Linked DNA regions of Marinomonas mediterranea MMB-1. The protein of the gene in region 2 interacts with the protein of the main gene of each other region in a pairwise test. Links are inferred from orthologs where the notes say so. Each region holds a gene or a part of one and is shown on either strand. Other genes may lie near its edges. The genes, in order: MARME_RS17430 and MARME_RS07600.

Evidence for each region.
Region 1: the proteins of MARME_RS07600 (region 2) and MARME_RS17430 interact in binary tests that used the Escherichia coli proteins (3 or more experiments, as listed by UniProt). The link is inferred for Marinomonas mediterranea MMB-1 from one-to-one orthologs.

What each region holds. Positions count from the first base shown.
Region 1 is NC_015276.1:3,807,682-3,817,193, forward strand. Bases 3,413-6,292 are described here. They hold MARME_RS17430 (ATP-binding cassette domain-containing protein), read right to left. Parts: upstream 5,876-6,292; coding sequence 3,950-5,875; downstream 3,413-3,949. Other genes in these bases: hemB (porphobilinogen synthase), read right to left, coding at 3,413-3,842; hslO (Hsp33 family molecular chaperone HslO), read left to right, coding at 6,174-6,292. In the rest of the region: MARME_RS17415 (Lrp/AsnC family transcriptional regulator), read left to right, coding at 1-238; ppk1 (polyphosphate kinase 1), read right to left, coding at 428-2,689; more of hemB, read right to left, coding at 2,850-3,412; more of hslO, read left to right, coding at 6,293-7,043; yihA (ribosome biogenesis GTP-binding protein YihA/YsxC), read right to left, coding at 7,229-7,867; MARME_RS17445 (thiol:disulfide interchange protein DsbA/DsbL), read left to right, coding at 8,379-8,996; MARME_RS17450 (GGDEF domain-containing protein), read left to right, coding at 9,019-9,512. UniProt on the Escherichia coli protein: Genetic data indicate it may be involved in ribosome assembly or function.
Region 2 is NC_015276.1:1,679,208-1,696,797, reverse strand. What follows is about bases 6,152-9,581. They hold MARME_RS07600 (2-oxoglutarate dehydrogenase E1 component), read right to left. Parts: upstream 9,196-9,581; coding sequence 6,352-9,195; downstream 6,152-6,351. Other genes in these bases: MARME_RS07595 (succinate dehydrogenase iron-sulfur subunit), read right to left, coding at 9,568-9,581; odhB (2-oxoglutarate dehydrogenase complex dihydrolipoyllysine-residue succinyltransferase), read right to left, coding at 6,152-6,318. In the rest of the region: MARME_RS07630 (DMT family transporter), read right to left, coding at 1-352; MARME_RS07625 (MarR family winged helix-turn-helix transcriptional regulator), read left to right, coding at 497-985; sucD (succinate--CoA ligase subunit alpha), read right to left, coding at 1,104-1,976; sucC (ADP-forming succinate--CoA ligase subunit beta), read right to left, coding at 1,979-3,145; lpdA (dihydrolipoyl dehydrogenase), read right to left, coding at 3,261-4,703; more of odhB, read right to left, coding at 4,807-6,151; more of MARME_RS07595, read right to left, coding at 9,582-10,272; sdhA (succinate dehydrogenase flavoprotein subunit), read right to left, coding at 10,285-12,057; sdhD (succinate dehydrogenase, hydrophobic membrane anchor protein), read right to left, coding at 12,061-12,408; sdhC (succinate dehydrogenase, cytochrome b556 subunit), read right to left, coding at 12,402-12,779; gltA (citrate synthase), read left to right, coding at 13,340-14,623; MARME_RS07570 (hypothetical protein), read right to left, coding at 14,805-15,041; MARME_RS07565 (DUF2066 domain-containing protein), read right to left, coding at 15,038-16,126; purM (phosphoribosylformylglycinamidine cyclo-ligase), read left to right, coding at 16,245-17,300; purN (phosphoribosylglycinamide formyltransferase), read left to right, coding at 17,297-17,590. UniProt on the Escherichia coli protein: E1 component of the 2-oxoglutarate dehydrogenase (OGDH) complex which catalyzes the decarboxylation of 2-oxoglutarate, the first step in the conversion of 2-oxoglutarate to succinyl-CoA and CO(2).

The DNA.
Region 1 (9,512 bases), 2.1 Mb from region 2 along the record:
CCACGACGAAGAAAGTACTTTGCTTTTTGAGCAGATTATTGCTGAATCCGAAAATGTACTGGCATGTCATAACACGACGGGGGAAGCGGATTTTATGCTTCAGGTCGTCGCAAAAGATCTAGATGATTACAGTTCATTCGTAGAGGGTACCTTACGAAAATTACCTGGGGTTTCAGCGATTCGTTCTAACATTTCACTTAGAGAGGTAAAAGCCTCAACACGCCTACCGCTAAATTAATAAAATGATCAATTCAGACAAGTTCGCTTATATAGACCAAACCTTAATTAAACAAGGCTCGTCGAACTCGATTTGAGAAAGCAAGCTTTTAGCATTTAACAATTAAAAAATCCCCGTACAATGACGAGGATTTTTTTGCATTCTAACGTTATCTACAGACGACTCTACACCGTCTGAATGATAACAACGTTAACTCGAACGAGAGCTATTTGCTAACTCGCCCATCAGCGCTCTCTGTGCACTGCGGTATTCGTCTTTACGAGGCTTAGATAATTGATAAGAGCCGTCACTTTGAAGTAACCAACTCTGAGTATTATCGTTTAAGTAATGCTCCAACTCTTTCTTAACACGTCGTGCTAGCTTGTAATCCTGAACAGGGAAGGCAACTTCAACCCGGTTATTTAGGTTTCGATCCATACCGTCCGCACTGGATAAGTACACCAATGGATTACGGTTGTTGTAGAAATAGTAGACCCGAGTATGTTCGAGGAATCGACCAATAATACTGCGTACTCTGATATTTGAAGACACTCCCTTAATACCTGGGCGAAGCGTACAAATACCACGAACAATTAGGTCAATTTTCACCCCCGCCTGAGAAGCTTTATAAAGTGCTCGAACCAAACGTTGCTCTGTTAATGAGTTTACTTTGATGATAATGCGAGAAGGCTCACCTTTGCGGGCATTCTCAGCTTCTGCTTCAACCATATCCAACAAACGGTCACGCAGCGTAAATGGCGCATGCAAAAGTTTTTTAACTTTTAGCTCTTTACTCATGCCCGTTAATTGCTGGAACACTCGATGCACGTCTTCACCGATCTCTTTATCACAGGTCAAGAAACTGTAATCGGTGTATAGCCTTGCATTGCCCGCGTGATAGTTCCCTGTTCCCAAGTGCACATATCGGACCAACTCAGAATTCTCACGACGAACGATCAAAATCATTTTAGCGTGTGTTTTATGACGCACAACACCATATACAACAATGGCACCAGCGTCTTGAAGGCGACTCGCCAAAGCCAAGTTTTCAGCTTCGTCGAAACGTGCACGCAATTCAATAACGACGGTCACTTCTTTACCATTTCGGGCTGCTTCTACCAAGGCATTGGCAATTGGCGAACGCGCTCCCGTTCGATACAAGGTCTGGCGTATCGCCACGACTTTAGGATCTTTCGCGGCTTCGCTTAACAGGTCTACAACAGGAGAGAAGCTTTCAAACGGGTGCATCAACAGATAATCCCGTTGCTTAACGGAATCAAAGATGCCGCCAGGCTTCGCCAATTTATTTGGCAACCCAGGCGAAAATGGTTCGTAGGTCAGATCAGAGCGATCGACAAGATCCAATACCGCCATCAATCGGCTTAAGTTTACAGGGCCGTCAATTCGATACATGTCTTGTTCAGTCAAATCGAACTGAGTCAATAACGATTCAACAATGTGAATTGGACAATTGTCTGCGATTTCCAAACGTACCGAGCTACCGTAATGACGACTTTGAAGCTCAGTTCGAAGCGCACCGGCCAAATCGACGCCAATGTCATCGGAGTCCACTTCGAGGTCCGCATTACGAGTAAGACGGAACTGGTAACAACCTTTTACCGTCATACCTGGAAAGAGCTGGTCTGCGTGCGCGTGGATAATAGACGACAAGAAAACCATATTGTCGCCGCTCTCACACACATCATCAGGCAGTTTAACCAATCGAGGAAGAGAGCTCGGTGCAGGCACAATAGCCAAACCGTTTTCACGTCCGAATGCATCGCGACCTTCTAGCTCAACAACAAAGTTAAACGTTTTGTTTGCAAGACGTGGGAAAGGGTGAGCAGGATCCAACGCAACGGGGCTGATGATAGGCAGAACGTTGTCTCGAAAATACCGTTTTACCCAAGCGGCTTGCTTGTCATTCCATTCTGAGCGGCGAATAAAGTTAATATTCTCTTCCGCCATCTTTGGAAAGATAATGTCGTTTAAAATTCGATACTGTCGACGAACAAGCTTATGAGCTTGTTCGGAAATAAGTCCTAATACTTTTTTAGGATGCATGCCATCAGGGCCAGTTGTCTCACGACTGTATTCTAGTTGGCTCTTCAAGCCTGCAACCCTGATTTCGAAAAACTCATCCATGTTTGAGCTAAAAATACACAAGAACATCAAACGGTTTAAGATAGGATGGTTTTCGTCCATCGCCTGTTCGAGTACACGCGCATTGAACTGTAAGTGGCTAAGTTCACGGTTGAAATAAAGTTCGGGATCAGAAAGGTTAATTTCTTCTGGCAATCGCTTTTCAATCGATACTTGGCTTGGATCTAGCGGTTGCTCTGGGATCGGTTCAAGTACAATATCTTCTACAACATCTGACTCTTTTACCGATTCCTTTTGATTAGATTCACTCGTCTCAAATGGCGACTGAACCACCTTTTTTTCAACTTCTGCCACAGACTGATCAGACATGCGCTCTATTACTCCAGTATTTTAATCATCGTGGAGACTAAATTCCGTCTCCACTACAAACTACAACAACACTCATTACAGTGCCATTGTATTTTTATTTAAACCGCCCTAGGCGGCTTCAAAATAGGATATTTAAGGCTGCATTTAAAAAGAGTACAGCCTATTTACTCAACAACAATCTTGCTGCGTCTTTCGCAAAGTACGTTAATATGCCATCTGCGCCAGCGCGTTTAAACGCTAATAAAGATTCCATCATGACCGAATCTTTGTCCAACCATCCGTTATCAAATGCCGCCATCTGCATCGCATATTCACCACTTACTTGATAAGCGAAAGTCGGCACGCCAAGTTCATGTTTAACTCGACGGACCACATCTAAATAAGGCATTCCAGGTTTGACCATCACCATGTCCGCCCCCTCTTCAAGATCTAACATCACCTCTCGAATGGCTTCGTCCGTATTTGCGAAGTCCATCTGGTAGTTAAACTTATTGCCTTTACCTAAGTTACCACTTGATCCTACCGCGTCTCTAAACGGGCCATAATATGCGGAAGCATATTTCGCAGAATACGCCATGATACGCGTATGTATATAACCTTCTGCTTCTAACGCTTCTCGAATAGCACCAATTCGACCATCCATCATGTCAGATGGCGCGACAACCTGAGCGCCCGCTTCAGCATGAGACAACGCTTGTTTGACCAACACATCGACGGTGACGTCGTTAACAACATAGCCAGTTTCATCAATGATGCCATCCTGCCCATGCGTCGTGAACGGGTCTAATGCAACATCGGTCATTATGCCTAAGTCAGGGCATGCTTCGCGTACGGCTTTCACCGCTCGTTGAGCCAAACCATTTGGGTTGTACGCTTCTTCTGCCAAAAGCGACTTTTTGTCACCTTCTACAACAGGGAAGAGCGCCAACATAGGAACACCTAGCTCAACCAATTCTTTTGCTTCTTCAACAAGAAGGTCAATTGATACGCGCTCGATGCCCGGCATAGACGGCACAACCTGACGCTGATTTTCGCCCTCTATAACAAACATTGGATAAATCAAATCATCGCTACTTAACCTGTGTTCACGCATCAATCTACGAGAAAACTCATCTTTACGCATACGACGCATTCGGTTTAGTAAAAAGGCCATCCAGCACTCCTATTATCGTGGGCTAAACTATAAACTTTTTATGACAATGTCGTGACAAAGTGACGTCATATTCACTTTATCGAATAAACAAACAAATAAAACACGTATTACAACTCGGATTCCGCTTCTTCCAACGCTTCTTGAGCAATAAACCAAGCTTCTTCATGCTCTTCTAACGTTTTTTTCCAAGTTGCCTCTTCAGCCAAAAGCACCTGTAAGGTGTCTTTGTTTTGCGCTTCATACAAAGTGCTATCCGCCATTTTTTCAGCAATACCATCAAGCTGCTGTTGGGCGTTTTGCAGCCCTTTCTCATGCTTTTCTAGTGCCTTTTTCAGCGGTCGTAACTGTTCGCGCTTCTCAGCTGCTCGACGTCGCTCTTCTTTCTTGTCGACCTTTTCAACAACTTGGCCTGTCGCGAGGTCTGCTGAGTCACTTTGTTTGCTCGCTTGCTGACGCGCCTGCAACCAATCATGGTATGACTTGAGGTCACCATCGAATCCAACCACTTGATGATCGGCAACCAAATAAAACTCATCAACGGTACTGTTCAATAAATGTCGATCATGCGATACCACTAAAATCGCACCTTCAAACTCCTGCAGCGCTTCAGTTAAAGCATGGCGCATTTCAATGTCTAAATGGTTCGTCGGCTCATCGAGCACCAATAAATTAGGTTTTTGCCAAGCGATAAGAGATAACGCCAAGCGCGCCTTTTCGCCACCAGAAAAGCCTTTTACAGGTCTCAGCGCATCGTCTCCAGTAAAACCAAAGCCCCCTAAATATTTTCTTACATCTGACTCTAACGCCTTCGGCGAGATACGTTGTATATGAAGAACAGGGGATGCTTCTAAATCCAAAGCGCTGAGTTGATGCTGAGAAAAGTACCCAACTTTCGTATTTTCACCGTATATTCGTTCACCATCTAACAGATCCAGCTCACCCACTAACGTTTTTATTAACGTGGATTTACCTGCCCCGTTAGGGCCCAACAAACCAATTCGCTGCTCATTTCGGATGGAGAACGCTGTCTGTGCTAACTGTACTTTTTTCTCACCAGATTCCAGAACATAACCCAAATCCGCCTGTATCAGATTAACAAGCTGGTCCGATGTTTTATCTGCAAAAGGGATAGAGAACTGAAACTGGGAATCGACATGAGCCGGCCCAATCGTTTCCATTTTCTCCAACATTTTAAGGCGACTTTGTGCCTGTTTCGCTTTGTTCGCTTTATAGCGAAAACGATCGACATATTTCTGTAGATGAGCACGCTTTGTTTGTTGCGCTTCATGCGTTGCTTGCTGTTGTGCAAGGTGCTCCGCTCTTTGACGTTCGTAGGCCGAATAATGTCCCGTATAAAGCGTTAGTTTTTTCTGAAACAAATGAACAATGTGCGAACAAATTCCATCAAGAAAATCTCGGTCATGCGAGATTAAAAATAACGTGCCGGGGTAAGCTCGCAACCATGATTCCAACCACATCACGGCATCTAAATCCAAATGGTTCGTCGGCTCATCAAGTAACAAAATATCGGACGGAGACATTAAGGCTTGCGCAAGGTTTAAGCGAATACGCCACCCACCAGAAAAATCAGCAACTGGCCTGTCCATGTCAGACATTTTAAAGCCCAAACCTTGTAGCAACATTTCGCCTCGTGATTTTGCTGTATAGCCTTGTGCATTTTCATATTCACTGAGCCAATGGGCGTGTGCGTGATCGTCTCCATTGGTTTGGCTTTTCTCAATATGCGCTTCAATTTCTCTTAAACGGTCATCGCCATCCAAGCAATAATCCAATGCGCTTCGATGAGTTTCTTCCACTTCTTGCGCCATAAAAGCAATTCGACGCTGCCCGGGAAGCAAAACTTCGCCAGTATCTGCGGATAGCTCTCCTCTAACTAAAGCAAATAAGGACGATTTACCCGCGCCATTTGCGCCTATTAAACCAACTCGCTGCCCTTCAAAAAGGGTCATGTCAGCGTTTTCGAGTAGAAATTGAGTTCCGCGCTGCAAACTCACTTGAGAAAATTGAATCATACAAACCTAATGTAATTCTAATAAGAAAACGTCATCGTGATTTGGATCAATCATCGAGACCGTCAAGCATTTTAGAGCGCTGACCTAATAAACTAAAGACGTATTATCAAGAAACACCCTGTCTCCTCTTAATTTGCACCACATAAACTAGAACTGACGTCCTGCAACGCGTAAAATGCGCGCATAGTTTAATAATAAAGTTAGGGACGCTGCGAATCGCTCCACTGATTTCAGTGTTTAATTCCATTCGCAGTATTTCTAACCACTTCGTTCGTGAAGCCCACGAAAGGTGAAATCTGTGACCAACATAAATGAAATTCAACGCTTCTCTTTCGACAACACAAATGTTCGAGGAGCGCGCGTTCTTCTAAACGAAGCGTATCAAAATATTATCAGTCGAAAGGACTACCCAAAGCCAATTGAAAGCTTACTGGGTGAATTTGTGGCTGCAATCTCATTGCTGAGAGACATTGTTAAAATTGACGGTGTTCTATCCTTGCAATGTAAAGGCAATGGATTTCTCCAAACACTCATGACCGAATGTGATGAAAACCAGAATTTACGCGGTATAGCACAATGGGATGAGAACCAAAAAGTTCCTGAGCAACTGTCATTAAAAGAGCTGCTTGAAGGTGGCTACCTCATCATTACCATCTCACCAAAGAAAGGCCAACGCTACCAAGGCATTGTTGAAGTGGTTGGAGATACATTAGCAGAGTGTCTTGAGCAGTACTTCTACCAATCAGAACAGCTTCCCAGCCGAGTTTGGTTAGCGGCAAACGATACACAATGCGGCGGTCTATTCTTGCAACGCCTTCCAGCAGAACAAGCGAAAGAAGGCGACGAGGATGCTTGGGGCCGCTTTACGCACTTGGCCTCAACGGTAACCAATGAAGAACTTTTAGAGTTATCAACTGTGGATCTACTACACCGTCTCTATCACGAAGAAGATGTCCGCTTATACGACGCTAAAGCAATGCAATTTGGCTGCTCATGCTCACGACAGCGCACTCGCGACGCCGTTGCATCACTGGGCGCTGAAGAAGTTCGTCAAATTTTGAGTGAACAAGGAAAAATCAGCGCAGACTGCCAATTTTGCGCCGAACTTTATGTCTTCACAAAAGACGACCTTGCAGACCTTTTGGGTGACTTAAAGCAAACCCACTAAACAGGTTACTCACTTCCATTAATGAGAAATCAAAAAATGGGCGCCAGAAAATAGAAACAATAAAAAAACCGGAATGATATTTATCATTCCGGTTTTTTTATAAGCATTACGTGCTTGTAATCTCAATCTCTTGAGCACCACGTCTATAAATGGATACTTTATAGACGCTTTCTCTTCTTAAGCTTTTAAGCAGATGCCTTCTTATCTGCAGGCGGTTCCAACATCAGCCATTCAGCAAGCTTAAGTCGCAACGTATCGACACCGTCGTTTTTAAGCGCTGAGAAGTTTTGCACGCTACCGATCACCTCGTTTTCTTTCATGTATTTTTTAACTTGCAACGCAGCCGATTTTGCCGGGCCACGCTTAAGTTTATCGGACTTAGTCAGCAATACATGAACTTGCACTTTATTCGACTTTGCCCAATCCAACATCATAACATCGAACTCTTTTAACGGATGGCGTACATCCATTACCAATACAACCCCAACGAGAGATCGACGGTTCATGAGGTAATCTTGCATGTGCTTTTGCCAATTGATCTTCATTGCAACAGGCACTTTTGCAAATCCATAGCCTGGCAAGTCAATAAGGCGTCGATCTTCGACATTCATCCCAAAACAGTTAATTAACTGTGTTCGACCTGGCGTCTTCGACGTTCGAGCAAGTTTACGTTGATTGGTCAAGGTATTTAAAGCCGTCGATTTACCGGCGTTGGAACGACCCGCAAACGCCACTTCCAAGCCTTGATCAACGGGGCATTGTGATAACTTTTCAGCACTCTTAATGAAATGCGCGGACTGGAAAACAGAGTCAAAAGGGGTCATAGAATATAGTTCAGTAGAATGAGTCTTAAATAAAGGTTTCGTCGCTCCACAATGCTCTAAAATAATCCGTTAATTAGGGACACATGGGCTCAAGAAGCGGATTATAACAAATCCACTCGATTATGGGTGAAAATATCGCCTAAACGTCATCTCAAGAAAGTAAGACGACACACTGATAGGCTCAGTCCGGTAAAAATTACACAAGCAATTGGGATTTAAATAAAGGATAATAAAACACGTGTTGCCATAATGACTTTACTAGCCGTTACAAAACACCCCATATATAGTTACTTAATTGTTAGCGATCTTAAGGTATTTTTGCCCTATTATTGGTCGAGGAAACTCCTATAACTGATTAGTAGTTTCCTTAAAAAATATCTCTTGATCGAACTTTTTTCGGGTAAAGGACTCATAGATATCAAGCTATTAGAAAGTGTTCTCTATTAATCGACTTCACTTTTTTACAAGCTATTTTGCCCCCTTTAACCCCTTCTTTAAATGGAGATTAAAAATGAAAAAGCTGATCTCAGCCTTGTTGTTTTCATTCTTGTTACCTTTAGCTGCATTCGCTCAAGAATATTCAAACGGTAACGGTTACACTGAAATAAAGAACCCTGTTCGTACTCAAAACCCGGACAAAATCGAAGTAGTCGAAATCTTCTGGTACGGCTGCCCGCATTGCTACCGCCTAGAGCCTTTTACTCAGGCTTGGATGAAAAATGTGCCAAAAGACGTGGATTTTAAATTTATCCCCGCTGTATTCGGAAGAGGTTGGCTAGCTCATGCAAAAGCGTTCTATATTGCGGATATACTAGGCATTGAGCACAAAATACATTCAGATCTATTTAACGCGATTCATCAGGACCGTCGTCGTTTAAACAACGAAGATGATCTAGCTGAGTTTTTCGCTGATTACGGTGTGAGCGAAGATGAATTTAAGAAACAATACGACTCGTTTGCAGTAAATAGCCGTCTGAATCAAGGTAAAGCAAAAGTTCGAGGCTATGGCGCTCGCGGTGTACCCGGCTTAGTTGTTAACGGTAAGTACCTCGTTACAGCAGAAACCGCAGGTGGTAACAACAACATATACAAAGTTGTTGATTACTTGATTGAGAAAGAACGCAAATAACCCTAGCAAGGTAGGAATCAAAATGTCGACAGCTCAGGACAAGTTAGTAGAAGCCCTACGTAAAACTGTTTCTCGTACCAGCATGCTGGCCGAAGGCTCTGATCCTGAACTAGACAAAGTTCTCCAGCAAGTTCGCGCCGATGTCTCTAAAACAGATGATATTCGAGTCGTCGAACTTGCAATGCGTACTATTGAACCCTTCCTGCTAAAACTCGATGAAGATCGTCTTAGTAAAGCTCAATCTTTCCGAGACGGTCTTCATCAGCTTCTAAATACGCTAGAAGGCCTAGAGCACTACCAAGTTCCTATCAACGAAAAGAGAGCTTTTGAGCAATCACTGCGCAGTAAATGGCAATCCAGCACTTCGTGGCCCATTCTGCTACAACAGTTTTCAGAGCTTGCCAAGCTCACGTTCACAACCAAAAAGGACGAGCGCTCTTCTTCCTTAATTTCACGTTTATTTAAGAAAGATAAAGAAGAAGATAAAGCTTCTCCTCAGGTCGAAGAAGTAACCGC
Region 2 (17,590 bases):
TCGATGCCATTAGCGCTTTGACTGCCGGCTTTTTCTTGAAAACTAACCATTGGATTAGAATCAGTTGAAGCGGTAACGTCGCGCCAAGCGTACCTGCAACGCCACCAGGCAAACGATAGGCTCCAATTAAAAGGAAGCTAAAGAAAAGCGAAATATTAATAAAGCCTAAAACCGCCACTCGTTTAAAGGGAACTCTTGGCGCCCTCCTGATCATCAACAATAAAATCAGTCCAGCAGGCAACGCTCTCCAAAAAGCCAGCCATATGGAAGGAATATCAGTCAAGTAAAGACCAATCGCGGCGTATGTACTTCCCCATAGCACGGGTGGCAATAAGCCCAGAAATATATTCATAGTGTACCCAGTCGGTGCGAATTAAAGAGGTTACCCCCGAGAATCTATCTTTTTAGAAAGATTCTTTTTTGAAAGATATTGCAATACAGCCTTTGAATCAAGTATCTTTTTAAAAAGACATTTTGTTTGCACAAAAGGAAAAACATGAACGACCACGTAGACTTTATTTTGCAGCAATGGAAAAAAGCCAGGCCCGAATTAGACTGCAGCCCTATGGGAGCAATTGGACGGTTAAACCGTATATCCAAGTTTTTAGGGACTCAAATAGATGAATGCATTACATCGTTCGGTATTTCTCGACTTGAGTTTGACATACTAGCCACCCTTAGACGTGCGGAAGCGGCCTTAACCCCAACTCAACTGTATAAAGACACCATGCTTTCGTCTGGAGCGATGTCAACGCGATTGGACGCACTTGAGAAACGAGGCTTAGTCGCTCGAATTGCAAGCAAGGAAGATCGTAGAAGTGTTGTCGTGGAATTGACAAATGAAGGAAGAGAGTTCATTGACGAAGTCGTTGAAGCTCACGTAGACAATGAAAAAAATCTATTAGATGTGTTTTCCGACGAAGAAGAAGCTCAACTAAACTCACTCCTTAGAAAATGGCTGTCACACTACGAACAATCACAATGATGGATCGCATCGCCAAAATGCGAAGACTGACGTAATTAGCCATAAAAAAATCCCCGCTGCTGCGGGGATTTTTTAAACTTTAACGTTATTAACGTAAAGTTGGGCTATCTAACAGATCTTACCAACCAGTAAGTTCTTTAAGACCAGCACCGATGTCAGCAAGAGAGCGAACTGTCTTAACACCAGCATCTTCTAGTGCAGCAAATTTCTCAGCAGCTGTACCTTTACCGCCAGAGATGATTGCACCAGCGTGACCCATACGCTTACCAGCAGGTGCAGTAACACCAGCAATGTAAGAAACAACAGGCTTAGTTACGTTTGCTTTAATGAAAGCAGCCGCTTCTTCTTCAGCAGTACCACCGATTTCACCGATCATAACGATCGCTTCAGTTTGCGGATCATTTTGGAACATTTCCAAAATGTCGATGAAGTTAGAACCAGGGATTGGGTCACCACCGATACCTACACAAGTAGATTGACCGAAGCCTGCGTCTGTAGTTTGCTTAACCGCTTCGTAAGTCAATGTACCAGAACGAGATACGATGCCTACTTTACCAGGCATGTGGATGTGACCAGGCATGATACCAATTTTGCTTTGTCCAGGAGTGATAACACCTGGGCAGTTAGGACCGATAAGACGAACACCTAGCTCGTCACACTTAACTTTACAGTCAAGCATATCAAGCGTTGGAATGCCTTCAGTGATACAAACGATTAGTTTGATACCAGCGTTAGCAGCTTCCAAGATAGAATCTTTACAGAAAGGAGCAGGAACGTAGATTACAGATGCTTCAGCGCCTGTTTCTTCTACTGCTTCTTTAACTGTGTTGAATACAGGAAGGCCTAGGTGAGTTTGACCACCTTTACCAGGTGTAACACCACCAACCATTTGAGTTCCGTAAGCAATCGCTTGCTCAGAGTGGAAAGTACCTTGACCACCAGTGAAACCCTGACAGATAACTTTAGTGTCTTTGTTGATTAGAATAGACATTATTATTTGCCCTCCGCAGCTTTAACAACTTGCTCAGCTGCGTCTTTCAAACTTGTAGCAGCGATGATATCAAGATCAGAGTTCGCTAGAACTTCACGACCTTTCTCAGCGTTCGTACCTTCTAGGCGAACAACAACAGGAACGGTTACACCAACCTGCTCAACTGCACCGATGATACCTTCAGCGATCATGTCACAACGTACGATGCCACCGAAGATGTTAACAAGTACGGCTTTAACATTGTCATCAGACAAGATGATTTTGAATGCTTCAGCAACACGCTCTTTAGTCGCGCCACCACCTACGTCTAGGAAGTTAGCTGGCTTACCGCCGTGTAGATTTACGATGTCCATTGTACCCATCGCTAGACCTGCACCGTTAACCATACAACCAACGTTACCGTCTAGAGCTACGTAGTTTAATTCCCACTGTGCTGCATGCGCTTCACGCTCATCTTCTTGAGACGGATCGTGGAACTCTTGCATTTTCTTCTGACGGTATACAGCGTTGCTGTCGATGTTGATCTTACCGTCTAGGCAATGAAGGTTACCTTCATCAGTGATTACAAGCGGGTTGATTTCTAAAAGTGCGAAATCGAAGTCGTGGAACATTTGAGACAAACCTAAGAAGATCTTAGTGAACTGCTTAGTTTGCTCTGGGCTTAAGCCCATTTTGAATGCCATTTCACGAGCTTGGTAAGGTTGTGCACCTACTAGAGGGTCGATGATTGCTTTGTGGATCAACTCAGGAGTTTCTTCAGCAACTTTCTCGATTTCTACACCACCTTCTGTAGACGCCATGAAGACAACTTTACGAGTTGAACGGTCTACAACAGCACCTAGGTATAGTTCGTTTGCGATGTCTGTGCAAGACTCAACAAGAATTTTCGCAACTGGCTGACCATTTTCGTCAGTTTGATAAGTAACAAGGTTCTTACCTAACCAGTTAGCAGCGAATGCTGATACTTCTTCGTGAGAATCAACAAGTTTTACACCACCAGCTTTACCACGGCCGCCGGCGTGAACTTGAGCTTTTACAACCCACTTATCACCACCAATTTTCTTTGCAGCTTCTACCGCCTCTTCTGGCGTATCTACTGCGTACCCTTTTGACACTGGCAAGCCATAATCAGCAAAAAGCTGTTTAGCTTGATATTCATGTAGGTTCATTTGATTCTTCCGCTCATCTTATAATGATTGATATACGCTCTGACTGATGAAAGCGCTAAGTCTAGTCTAACGCTTCCTCAGTCAGAAATTACCGACTCATGGCCGGCAAATCGAATTATTTACGTTTTTTACGGTTAGCAACATGGATTGCGTGGCCGTCTACAGCAAGCGCTGCTTCATGAACTGCTTCACTTACCGTTGGGTGAGCAAAGACAGTAAGCGCGATGTCTTCAGCAGTAGAGCCAAACTCCATCGCAATAACCGCTTGTGCGATCAAGTCTGCCGCGTGACCACCAACAATATGACAGCCTAGGATACGGTCTGTATCTTCACAAGCAATGATTTTAACAAAACCATCTGTGTCATTCGCAGCCATTGCACGACCTGACGCAGCAAATGGGAATTTACCCACTTTGTATTTAACGCCTTCCGCTTTAAGTTCTTGCTCTGTTTTACCAACCCAAGCAAGTTCTGGGTGTGTATAGATAACAGATGGGATGCAGTCGTAGTTCATTTGCGCTTTGTGACCCGCAATGATGTCTGCAACCATAACGCCTTCTTCAGACGCTTTGTGTGCCAACATTGGACCACGAACAATATCACCAATAGCGAACACACCAGGTACCGATGTACGGCACTGCTCGTCAACAAATACGAAGCCACGCTCATCTAGGTTAACGCCCGCATCACCGGCTAAACAGCCATCAGTGAACGGCTTACGGCCTACAGCAACAATCAGCTTATCAAAAACTTCTTTTTGCTCTTCGCCTTTCGCGTCAAGGTAAGTCACTTCGACTTCTTCGCCGTTAATTTGGCTGCCAGTTACACGAGCACCAAGACGAATATCCAGATCTTGTTTCTTAAAGATCTTCGCTGCTTCTTTAGCAACATCTTGATCACATAGGCTTAGGAATTGTTCTTGCGCTTCAAGAACGACAACCTCAGTACCTAGGCGCGCCCATACAGAGCCCAACTCAAGACCGATAACACCTGCACCGATAACGCCTAGACGCTTAGGTACAGAACGGAACTCTAGTGCGCCTTCGTTATCAACGATGATATCGCCAGTACGTGGTGCTGGTGGGATGTTTACAGGAACAGAACCTGTCGCCAAGATCACATTTTCAGCTTCAAGCGTTTTAACTGAACCGTCGTGTGCTGTGAACTCAACTTTTTTGTTTGCAAGCAACTTACCGAAGCCTTCAAAGCTCGTTACGTCATTTGCTTTAAACAGGCCAGCAATACCACCTGTAAGTTGGTCAACGATCTTATCTTTACGATCGATCATTGCGTTCACATCCATAGCCACGTCGCCTACGGAAATACCGTGAACAGAATACTCTTCTTTTGCATCATGATACTTATGAGAAGAGTCCAACAAAGCTTTAGATGGAATACAACCTACGTTAAGACAAGTACCGCCTAAACGTGGCTTTTCATTTTTATCCAGCCACTTTTCAATACATGCTGTTTTAAGACCCAATTGAGCTGCACGAATTGCAGCTACGTAACCACCTGGGCCACCGCCGATTACGATTACATCAAATTTATCAGACATAGGATTTTCCATTTAGTCAGTCGAACAATCGAGGGCGGTAACCCTCGATTGTGTTGAATCATACACCGTTTATTTCTATCAGATAAATAGTTGGTGCGTTCTCTTAGATTTCAAGAAGCAGACGTGATGGATCTTCAAGTAAATCTTTAATCGTCACCAAGAATTGCACGGCTTCTTTACCATCGATCATACGGTGGTCGTAAGATAAAGCTAAGTACATCATAGGCTGAATAACGACTTGACCGTCTACTGCCATGGGACGCTCTTGGATTTTATGCATTCCCAAGATTGCAGTTTGTGGTGGATTCAGGATCGGTGTTGACATAAGAGAACCAAAGATACCACCGTTCGTGATGGTAAAGGTTCCGCCTTGCATGTCATCCATGCCCAACTTACCGTCGCGACCACGTACCGCAAAGTCCATAATACCAGACTCAATATCCGCTAAGCCCATCGCTTCTGTATTACGCAATACAGGAACCATCAAGCCACGGTTAGTTGACACAGCAACACCGATGTCTTGGTAACCATGGTAAACCATATCGTTACCATCGATAGAAGCGTTAACCGCTGGGTAGCGTTTCAAAGCTTCAGTCGCGGCTTTAACGAAGAAAGACATAAAGCCTAACTTAGTGCCGTTATGAGTTTTCTGAAATAGATCTTTGTACTTCTTACGAAGCTCCATCACAGGACCCATGTTAACTTCGTTGTACGTTGTCAACATAGCCGCCGTTTGTTGCGCTTCAACAAGACGTTTTGCAATAGTCGCACGCAAGCGAGTCATTGGAACACGCTTCTCGACACGACCATCAGCACCCAATGCAGGCATTGTTGCAGGTGCAGCAGCAGGCTTAGCTGCAGGAGCCGGCGCAGCCGCTTTCGCTTTAGAAGCCGCTTCTACGTCTTCTTTTGTAATACGGCCACCTTTACCAGTGCCTTTTACATCTGATGCAGATAGACCCGCTTCAGCCAACGCTTTACGAGCCGCAGGACCCGCAACGCCATCTTCGTCACCAGCAGACTCTGCTGCAGGCGCTGCCGCTTCTGCAGGTGCCGCTGCTGCGCCAGAAGCGCCAACAAGGAAGTTAGCCAATATCTCATCGCTAAGAACGGTATCGCCTTCATTCTTAACAATATCACCGATAACCCCTTCAGCAGGTGCTACGACTTCTAAAACAACTTTATCTGTTTCGATATCAACAATGTGCTCATCACGTGCACATGCTTCACCTGGCTGTTTATGCCAAGCAGCAACAGTACCGTCAGCAACTGACTCAGGGAAAGTAGGTGCTTTGATTTGCACTGTTTCTTTCGCCGCAGAAGCTGATGCTGCTGGCGCCGCGCTTGCCGCTGCTGCAGGAGCTGCTTCCGCACTTGCACCAGATTCAAACTTAGCTAAGACTTCATCGCTAAGAACGATATCACCTTCACCTTTCAGTACTTCTACAATGACGCCATCTGCTGGAGCCACAACTTCCAAAACTACTTTATCAGTCTCGATATCAACGATGTGCTCATCACGTGCACAGGCTTCACCTGGTTGCTTGTGCCAAGTAGCGACCGTGCCGTCTGCTACAGATTCTGGAAAAGTAGGTGCTTTTATTTCGATGCTCATTTTATACCCTTATCTCTCTGACAGGCTATGATGCTAGCCAACGATGGCGTCATTAACTAGCGCTTCTTGTTCTTCAACATGGATAGACATGTAACCAGCTGCAGGTGCTGCGGATGAAATTCGGCCCGCAAATCGCAATTTCAGACTTGGATACAGTTTTTCCAAAACTCGGTTCATACGGTGACGGTTAGAATGCCAAGCACCTTGGTTCTTAGGCTCTTCCTGACACCAAACCAGACTTTCAACATTTTTGTACTGTTCTAGGACTTTTTCAAAGTCCGCGTATGGGAACGGGTACAATTGCTCTAAACGAATTACCGCAACATCATCTTTCTCTAGTTCTGCACGACGGTTAATCAAGTCGTAGTAAACCTTACCACTACAGATAACCAATCGCTTAACCTTCTCAGGAGAGATCGTTTCCGATGTCTCTGGCAGAACCGTCTTAAAGCTGCCTTCAGACAACTCTTCCAACGTAGAGATCGCCTGTTTATGACGTAGCAAACTCTTAGGAGACATGATGATAAGAGGACGACGCATTGGACGAATCGCCTGACGACGAAGAATGTGGTAAATCTGCGACGGCGTGGTAGGAACACACACTTGAATATTAAATTCAGCACAAAGTTGCATAAAGCGTTCTAAGCGCGCAGATGAATGCTCAGGTCCTTGCCCTTCATAACCATGAGGTAACAACATAGTTAAGCCGCATAAACGGCCCCACTTGTGCTCACCACTGGTAATAAACTGGTCAATTACAACCTGAGCACCATTGGCAAAGTCACCAAACTGGGCTTCCCAAATGACCATTCCTTTAGGAGATGTCGTTGCATATCCGTACTCGAACGCAAGTACAGCTTCTTCCGACAAGTAGGAATCAAACAAGTCCAAAGGTGGCTGGTCTTCTGATAAATGCTTCAGCGGAATGAACGTACTGCCGTCTTTTTGGCTATGAATAACCGCATGACGGTGCGAGAAAGTTCCGCGTCCAGAGTCCTGACCAGTAAAACGAATAGGATAACCTTGCTCAAGCAACGTACCAAGTGCTAGCGTTTCTGCGTAACCCCAGTTGATTGGCATTGCTCCTGCTGTCATCTTATCGCGATCTTGATAGATCTTCTGAACCTGACGCTGAACAACAACACCGTCAGGGACAGTTGTGGTCTTTTTAGCCAGCTCTTGAAGTTTGGCAATCGGATAAGACGTGTCGCCTTCGTCAGTCCACTCGACACCAAGATACGGTCGCCAGTCAACAAACAACTCTGACTTTGGCTCAAGCACGAGACTCTTAGCAACGTGTCGACCATTATCAAGGTCTTCACGGTTTTCATTTGCCATCGCGTCCGCTTCTTGTTGCGTCAATACATTTTGTTCTACCAAGTATTGCGCGTACAAGGTACGAGTTGTTTTTTGCTTACCAATGATTTGATACATCAAAGGTTGAGTACCAGAGGGCTCATCCGTTTCGTTGTGACCACGACGGCGGTAACATACCAAGTCTATAACAACATCACGTCCGAACTCATAACGGTAATCAAGCGCAAGTTGCGTAACAAACAGCACTGCCTCTGGATCATCGCCATTAACGTGTAAGATTGGCGCCTGAATCATTTTAGCTACATCAGTAGCGTATTCAGTAGAACGCGAGTCTTCTTGACGATTGGTTGTAAAACCTACTTGGTTGTTTATAACTATGTGTACCGTTCCACCCGTTTTGTAAGCGCGTGTTTGAGACATCTGGAATGTCTCCATGACCACACCCTGACCAGCAAATGCCGCATCACCATGGATAGAAATAGGGACAACTGTCTTACCTACTTTATCGTTCCGGCGATCTTGACGTGCACGTACTGAGCCTTCAACTACAGGCGAAACAATCTCAAGGTGAGACGGGTTAAATGCCAATGCAATGTGTACTTCACCACCCGCAGTCATCACATTTGATGAGAAACCTTGATGGTATTTCACGTCGCCAGAGGTATTTACCAGTTTCTTACCTTCAAATTCGTCAAACAAATCTTTAGGGTTTTTACCTAGCGTATTAACCAAGACATTTAAACGACCACGGTGCGCCATGCCAATGACAACTTCCTTCGCACCCAACGCTCCAGAGCGCTGAATAAGTTCGTTGACCATTGGTATTAAGCTTTCACCACCTTCTAAGCCGAAACGCTTAGCGCCTGGGTAGCGACTGGCTAAGTATTTTTCAAGACCTTCTGCCGCGGTCAAACGCTCCAAAAGCGACTTCCGTGTTTCCGCAGAGTAATCTGGCTTAGAGCGCACTGATTCTACACGCTGCTGCAACCATGCTTTCTCTTGCGTATCAACGATATGCATAAACTCATAGCCGACACTTGAGCAATATGTTTTCTCTAATTCAGAAACAATTTCGCTAAGAGGCATGCTCTCTTTATTAAAGAACAAAGAGCCTGAGTTAAAAGCAATATCCAAGTCAGCGCCAGTTAGCTGGTGATAACCGAGATCAAGGTCAGCAACCTTGTCACGCTTTAACAAGCCTAGTGGGTCAATGCTAGCGTGCTGGTGTCCGCGTACACGGTAAGCGTTGATTAACTGAAGAACATTGATTTGTTTTTGCTCATGGTCGGAACCGACCGTGGTGGTAACGCCAGTAGAAACTGGCATAGAGCGGAATTTGTTTTTTCCAATCTCTAGGAACTGCTGTTGAATTACAGAATGTGGAAGGTCTGTTGACTGCGCCTCACTTACTCGAGGTAGTTGGTCAAAGCACTTACGCCATTCCTCCGATACTGAATTTGGATCAACCAGGTAGCTTTCAAACAACCCCTCAACATATTCCAGGTTCCCCCCCGAAAAGTGAGAAGTGCTCCATAGCAACTCCATTAAACTTTCGTGCATTCTCGATCACCCTTATGTTCGAGCCAGTGACCGGTATTACCGGCACTCATTTTTGTATGATCTAATGCTTTCACAGTTCTTTCGACCTCTTCAAGCGTCGATCTTTTTATCTTTCAGCTTACTTCCGTCCTACTGTGTTTAATACCAAATTACTTAACTTGTCTTTCAACAAGCACCCTGCCTGGAGTTGTATTTAATAAGTAACTTCTCTAAGCACATCCGTGTTCACATAGGTCGAATTCAAAATTCTTTATTCTCTGCTTGACCGATATTGTAAAACGAATCGAAGCATCGAAAAACGGCGGCATTGAAAGTTCAAGCCGCCCATTTCGCCATTACATCGCCTTCACACAATGTAACGCTAAAAACATATCAAGTGGCACGCTGAAGTAACATGCTGCGAATGCTGCCGATTGCTTTTGTAGGGTTAAGACCCTTAGGACAAACATTTACACAGTTCATGATACCATGACAACGGAACACACTGAATGGATCATCCAGATCTGACAAACGATCTTGAGTCGCTGTGTCACGACTGTCTGCTAAGAAGCGGTAAGCTTGCAACAAGCCAGATGGTCCGACAAATTTATCAGGATTCCACCAGAACGACGGACAAGCAGTCGAACAACAAGCACACAGAATACATTCATATAGGCCGTCTAGCTTTTCGCGATCCTCAGGACTCTGAAGACGCTCGATAGCTGGTGCTGGCGTATCGTTGATCAAGAATGGTTTGATCTTCTCATACTGTTTGTAGAACTGGCCCATATCAACAACCAAGTCACGCACAACAGGCAAGCCTGGAAGTGGACGTAGAACCAGTTTGTCATTTTTAACCGCTTCTGAAACAGGGGTAATACAAGCCAAGCCATTTTTACCCGACATGTTCATGCCATCAGACCCACATACACCTTCACGGCAAGAACGACGGTATGATACAGCAGGGTCTTGCGCTTTGATGATGTTTAATACATCTAATACCATCAAATCCTTACCAGCAGGCAAATCAATATTGTAATCCTGCATGTAAGGTGCGTCGTCTACTTCAGGATTGTAACGATAAATACTTACTAACATGTTTGTTACTCCTTAGTATGTACGAGCTTTAGGTGGGAAAGCGTCCATTGTCTTAGGCGCGAAGTTAACGTCACGCTTAGTCACTTTCTTATCAGCTGGGTGATACAGTGAGTGCTTCAACCAGTTTTCATCATCACGTTCAGTGTAGTCGTTACGGGCGTGCGCGCCACGACTCTCTTTACGAAATTCTGCTGGTACTGCAGTCGATTCAGCAACTTCAAGCAAGTTCTCGAGCTCAAGTGCTTCAATACGAGCAGTGTTGAAAGCCTGACTCTTGTCTTCAAGATGCAGATTTTCAACACGAGCGCGAATTTTAGCTAACTCTTCCAAACCTGTTTGCATCGCTGCACCTTCACGGAATACACCGAAGTACAACTGCATAACCTTCTGAAGGTCTGCACGAACTTCAGCAACACTCTCACCACCGGTAGAATTATTCAGGCGATTTAGGCGCAACATTGCATTTTCAATGTCTGTGTCTTTGGCATCTAGAGAATCAAAACCATCGTCTAAAGATTTCTTAACCTGAAGACCTACCGCACGACCAAACACAACCAAATCAAGTAGCGAGTTACCACCCAAACGGTTAGCACCGTGAACAGATACACATGCTGCTTCGCCTGCTGCGTAAAGACCATCGATAACGATGTCTTCGCCAGCTTCATTTTGAGTCAACGCTTGACCACCAACATTCGTTGGAATACCGCCCATCATGTAATGACAAGTCGGGATAACAGGAATTGGCTCTTTAACAGGGTCTACGTGAGCAAATGTACGAGACAACTCAAGAATACCTGGAAGGCGCTTATTAAGTGTTTCTTCACCTAGGTGATCCAACTTAAGCAATACATGATCAGCTTCAGGGCCACAACCACGGCCTTCTAAGATTTCCAAGATCATTGAACGAGCAACAACGTCACGACCCGCTAGGTCTTTCGCGTTTGGCGCATAACGCTCCATGAAGCGCTCGCCATCTTTATTGATTAGGTAACCACCTTCACCACGACAACCTTCAGTTACCAAGGTTCCCGCACCGTAAATACCGGTTGGATGGAACTGCCACATTTCCATATCTTGTAATGGGTAGCCTGCACGTAAGGCCATGCCTGCACCATCACCAGTGTTAATATGCGCATTTGTTGTAGACTGGAAGATACGACCCGCACCACCAGTAGCGATTACAGTCGCTTTTGCTTTCAGGTAAACGGTTTCACCTGTTTCGATGCAAATAGCGACCACACCAACGACAGCGTTTTCTTCGTTTTTAACCAAATCAACCGCATACCATTCGTTAAAGAAGGTAGTACCGCCTTTCAAGTTAGCTTGGTAAAGCGTATGCAAGAGTGCGTGACCAGTACGGTCAGCAGCAGCACAGGTACGCGCTGCCTGTCCACCTTTACCAAAATCTTTAGATTGACCACCAAAAGGACGCTGATAAATACGGCCATTTTCTTTACGTGAAAATGGTAAACCCATATGCTCAAGTTCGAACACAGCTTGCGGACCTACAGAACACATGTATTCAATTGCGTCTTGATCACCAATGTAGTCTGACCCCTTTACGGTGTCATACATGTGCCAGCGCCAATCGTCATTTGGATCTTCACTAGCAATTGCACAAGTGATACCGCCTTGTGCTGATACTGTGTGAGAACGAGTCGGAAACACTTTCGTCACACAAGCGGTGTTTAAACCGGATTCTGTTAACTGCAACGCAGCGCGCATGCCAGCACCACCACCACCGATAACGATAGAATCAAATGAAATAGTACGAATATTAGCCATTACTTACAGCCCCCAAAGAACCTGAATACCCCAAACGACATAAACAAACATCGCAAAACCGCACACCGCTTGGAAAAGAAAACGAACACCGGTAGCTTTAATGTAATCTGTAGATACAGACCACAAGCCAATCCAGGAGTGAATACCAATAGACAAGAGCGTCATCAAACTGAAGATGCGCATCCAAGTCGTTTCAAACAGTCCACTCCACTGTTCGTATGTAAGGTCAGGGTTTAAAACCAAATACCCAATAATAAATACGCTGTATAACGCTAAAACGATTGCAGAAATTCTCTGCATCATCCAATCATAAAGTCCTGAGCGACCAAAACTTGTAATTTGAGTTACCATACCCACACCCCTGCAACGACAATTAAAATAGCTGCGATGATAAGGTTGATCTGTGCAGCTTTACGTCCACTTTCTAGCTCTTCAAAGTGCCCCAAATCCATAAATAGGTGTTTCACACCTGCTACGAGATGGTACATCAAAGCTGATACGACACCCCAAATAATGAATTTTGCTAGGAAGCTTGTTTGCAGAGTTTCAACTACAGTGTCAAACCCCTCTTGAGACTCAAGAGAAAGATCGAACGCGTAGAACAGAAAAACCAATCCAATAAAAAGGATGATTCCTGTAATACGATGTAGAATAGAAACAATTGCGGTTACGGGCATTGATATTGTAGAAATATCAAGATTGACTGGTCTTTTTTTGTTCACGACTCTTTACACCACTTTTGTTGATTGAATGGTCAATCACGACCTTAGTTCTAGTCAGACCCACTGCGCTGAGCGAGATGACATAGGCCTGAAGTGAAAATCCCATCGATTTGCTCACCTTACATATTGAAAGCGACTCGTTCTTTCAAAATAACGTCGGCAAATCAATGAAATCATCGGTTGGCAATTATAGACCAGCGTAAAAAGCGAAGACAAATAGACTGAACAAGTGCTTAACAATGATCGTCATTCACCGAATGAATGTAGGTATAAATATAACCAATAGTGGTATAAATTTTCAGATATAAAAACCACAAAAAAAACAAATATTTTACTTATTTATCATAAGGTTAACCAACAAATAACAAAGAAATAAAAAATAGCATTTTTATATTTTTGTAACTTAATTACAGTTAAATTATTTATATTTAGACTAGCATTAGAATAAGTAACATTGACTTTTACTGGTCGAAGAAAGTATTTTTTCCCCAGCTTCTGGGCTAGGGAGGTCTTTTTCACGACTCTTTAAGCCCCGGATCAGAATACGAAGGAGATAATAAATGGCTAATAAAAAAGCTCGACTTTCAGTAGACGGTATCGAACAATCCATCGAATTACCAGTGCTCACAGGCACAGCTGGAGCAGATGTTATCGACGTCCGCTCTCTCGGCTCTCACGGCGTATTTACCTATGACCCAGGCTTTATGGCTACAGGATCATGTGAATCGGCAATCACGTACATAGATGGGGACGCGGGTGTATTACTACACCGAGGATACCCTATTGCTCAACTAGCGGAGCATTCTGACTATCTAGAAACATGTTACTTGCTGCTATACGGAGAGCTTCCTAGCTCAGAGCAAAAAGCCAACTTCATTGAAACCGTTAAAAACCACACAATGGTTTCTGAATCCATGCAGAAGTTCCTTGAAGGCTTTAGACACGACGCTCACCCCATGGCCATCATGGTAGGCTTAGTTAGCGCACTATCTGCATTCTACCAAGACCACATGGACATCAACGACCCAGAGCACCGTGAAATTGCGGCGTTCCGATTAATTTCCAAGATGCCCACACTTGCGGCAATGTGTTTCAAGTATTCTAAGGGGCAGCCTACTATGTACCCGCGAAACGAGCTTTCGTACGCGGAAAATTTCTTGTACATGATGTTCGCCACACCTTGTGAGGACTACAAAGTAAACCCTGTTTTTGCTAACGCAATGGACAAAATCTTTGTACTTCACGCAGACCATGAGCAAAACGCATCGACGTCAACAGTACGCCTTGCGGGCTCCTCAGGCGCCAATCCATTCGCCTGTATTTCCGCCGGTATTACAACGCTTTGGGGACCTGCTCACGGCGGTGCTAACGAAGCAGTTCTTACTATGCTTGAAGAAATTGGCGACGTATCACGCATTGATGAGTTTATCGAGAAGGCAAAAGATAAGAACGATCCATTTAGATTAATGGGATTCGGTCACCGCGTTTACAAGAACTTTGACCCACGTGCCAAAGTCATGCGCGAGACATGCGATCAAGTTCTAGCGGAACTCGGCCAAGCAAACGATCCATTGCTGAAAATAGCGAAACGACTAGAGCAAATAGCATTAGAAGACCCTTACTTCGTTGAACGTAAACTGTACCCTAATGTCGATTTTTACTCTGGTATTATCATGAAAGCCATTGGCATTCCAACTAGCATGTTTACCGTGATATTCGCAATGTCACGCACTATTGGTTGGATTTCTCACTGGAATGAAATGATCAGCGGGCCTTATAAAATTGGTCGCCCTCGCCAGCTTTATGTTGGTAAAACAGAGCGTGATTACCCAACTGAAAAGTAACGCGAAGATTCAATCAAAAAAGCGGCCTTGGCCGCTTTTTTTCTACTCTATTTTATCTTCTAAATTTCGATTGCCGTCTATTTTCATCTCAGTTTCGGCCTATCAACCCCATACAACAAGACCAAAATACAGAACATAAAACACCACACAGCACTACATTCAGAAAACAACTTTAAATCAACTACTCATCTTCGTAAACGATCTCTGTTACCACCTGAGCACCGCAATTCACGCACTCTCCTTCTATCCATAACCGTTCACTCGATTCGAACTCTTTCGGATTTTTCATCCCTAAATCCACTTCCATACACTGATTGCACCAAGTTTGAGAAAGAAAGTCCTGCTGCTCCTCCTCTGAACGCGCATAAAAGTCACGCTCTACAACCTTAGATTCCAAATTACCTTTCTCTACACTCATTTGTTTACACCATTAAATTTATAGAATTCAATTGTATTTGCGCCCGGCTCTAACGCCCCAACATCCAATCGTGAAATAACATGACCCAAAGAAATACTATCGCGAAGCTTTTGCTTGCTACCATTAACCTTCACTTTAAACGATACTCGCGCCCCATCAACAGCACTCACTTGCGCACCATTCACAACACCAATTGAATTAAGATATCGCTCAACTTGCTTAACCGCTTCGAATGTTTTAATACCATCCACATCAAGCAACGCAATACTATTGGCATCAACACCCTGAATAGAAGCATACCTATCCGAAAAACTCTTAGCTAATTTAGACACCACATCAACAGCGACTCCTTCTGCTTCCGCAGACGACAATGGGAGCGATTCGGATTGAGTGTCCGGTAACAATAGGTTGGCTTGCGCCGATACTTTACCAGCAAATTCACTTACCCTAACAACGAGAACCGTGTCTGTTTCGTATCGCTTACTAGCCGATCTAATCGCATCTTCAAACAGCCCCCACGCCTCTCCTGTCGTTAAAGCACCTTTATCAACGTCATCCAAAAGTGGCGCATAGATAGCTAAACCCGCTTCTTTCGCCTGCAACGAAACAGCCCGAAGCAAATCACTAGGCGATAGCGCACCGGACATAGACCTCACACCCGCATGATCCTCTACAAGCCAAAGCAACACTGAAGGTCGATTACTCCCCCAAACAGGCAATGCATTTTCTGATAAAAAACGATCGATAGATTGAGGATAAAAACTCACAGTTACCTGCTTCGCCGGCAACCTCTCATCACCAAACAACTTAAGCTCACCTAGATCGACAATCGAATGTTGCGACACCCAAGCTGGCGCATTCTTCTTTGCTTGCGCCAATACATCGCCCTTTATACGGTCTGCGCGTCCTGACACTCTAACAAGCACTTTTTCGACCGATTCGGAAAAAGCATCTTCCAGCAATGACTGTTCTGCCATAGCAGAAGGCAGTACAGTCTGCTCTTTATATAGGTCATTGGTTTGAGCGGCATACACACTACCAAGATTAAACAGCACCAAAAAAAGAAATATAAACTTCGAAATCATGACGTCACCTTAAATAATTAGCACTATTCTACTTGCTAAACTAGAAAGAAGCATAGCCCTTCGACGCGACTATGTTAGAATGCGCACTTTCTCCCTGATCCATGATAAGGCATAGGCAATGACCCAATCGGAAAAACAATCGATTAGTTATAAAGACGCTGGCGTAGACATTAATGCTGGCAACGAACTGGTTGAGCGCATAAAAGGCGTCAGCAAGAAAACCCGCAGACCTGAAGTATTAGGCGGTTTAGGCGGTTTCGGCGCTTTGACTCGACTACCAACGAAATACAAAAACCCTGTTCTTGTTTCAGGAACTGACGGCGTTGGTACGAAGTTACGTCTTGCCATGGATTTAAACAAACACGACACTATCGGCATCGACCTCGTTGCAATGTGCGTCAATGATCTAGTTGTTGCAGGCGCAGAACCTCTTCTATTTTTAGACTACTACGCAACAGGCAAATTAGACGTTGACGTTGCAGCGAATGTTGTAACGGGTATTGGCGAAGGCTGTCTTCAATCTGGATGCGCTCTTGTCGGTGGCGAAACAGCTGAAATGCCAGGCATGTACCACGATGGAGACTATGATTTAGCGGGGTTCTGCGTTGGCGTCGTCGAAGAAAACGAAGCAATTGATGGAACGAAAGTAAGCGAAGGCGATGTATTGCTTGCATTAGGCTCTTCCGGTCCTCATTCAAACGGCTATTCCTTAATTCGTAAGATCCTTGAAGTAAGCGATGCAGACCTTAACGAAAAAGTAGAAGGCATAGCATTAAAAGACGCACTAATGGCCCCCACTCGCATTTATGTAAAATCTCTCCTTTCTTTAATGGAAGAAATTGACGTTCATGCTCTTGCCCACATCACTGGCGGCGGTCTACTAGAAAATATTCCTAGAGTTCTACCTGAAGGCACCGCTGCGTACATCAACGCTGAGAGCTGGAAACGCCCTGCAATTTTTGACTGGTTGCAGCAAAAAGGAAATGTAGAGCAAGAAGAAATGTACCGAGTACTTAACTGTGGCGTCGGTATGGTTATCGCTGTATCAAAAGACAATGCAGATGCCGCACTATCTAAACTTCAAGCGTCTGGCGAAGAAGCCTGGGTCATCGGCGAAATCCGCACACTTCAAGACAAAGAGGTTATCATCTCAGATCTTGAGGAAAACGCATGAAGTTAGCGGTTGTCGTTCTGATTTCGGGAAGCGGCAGCAATTTGCAAGCTCTGATAGACCAGAGCTTGCATGGTGCAATCGATGTCGAAATCAAAGCCGTTATTAGCAACAAATCTGATGCGTATGGTTTAGAACGAGCAAAAAGCGCAGGCATCCCTGCTCATGCGTTAAGCCATAAAGACTTCGACTCTAGAGACAGCTTTGATAATGCTCTCCAATCGCTGATAGACCAATACAACCCAGAGCTAGTGGTATTGGCAGGCTTTATGAGAATTTTAACAGAGGACTTT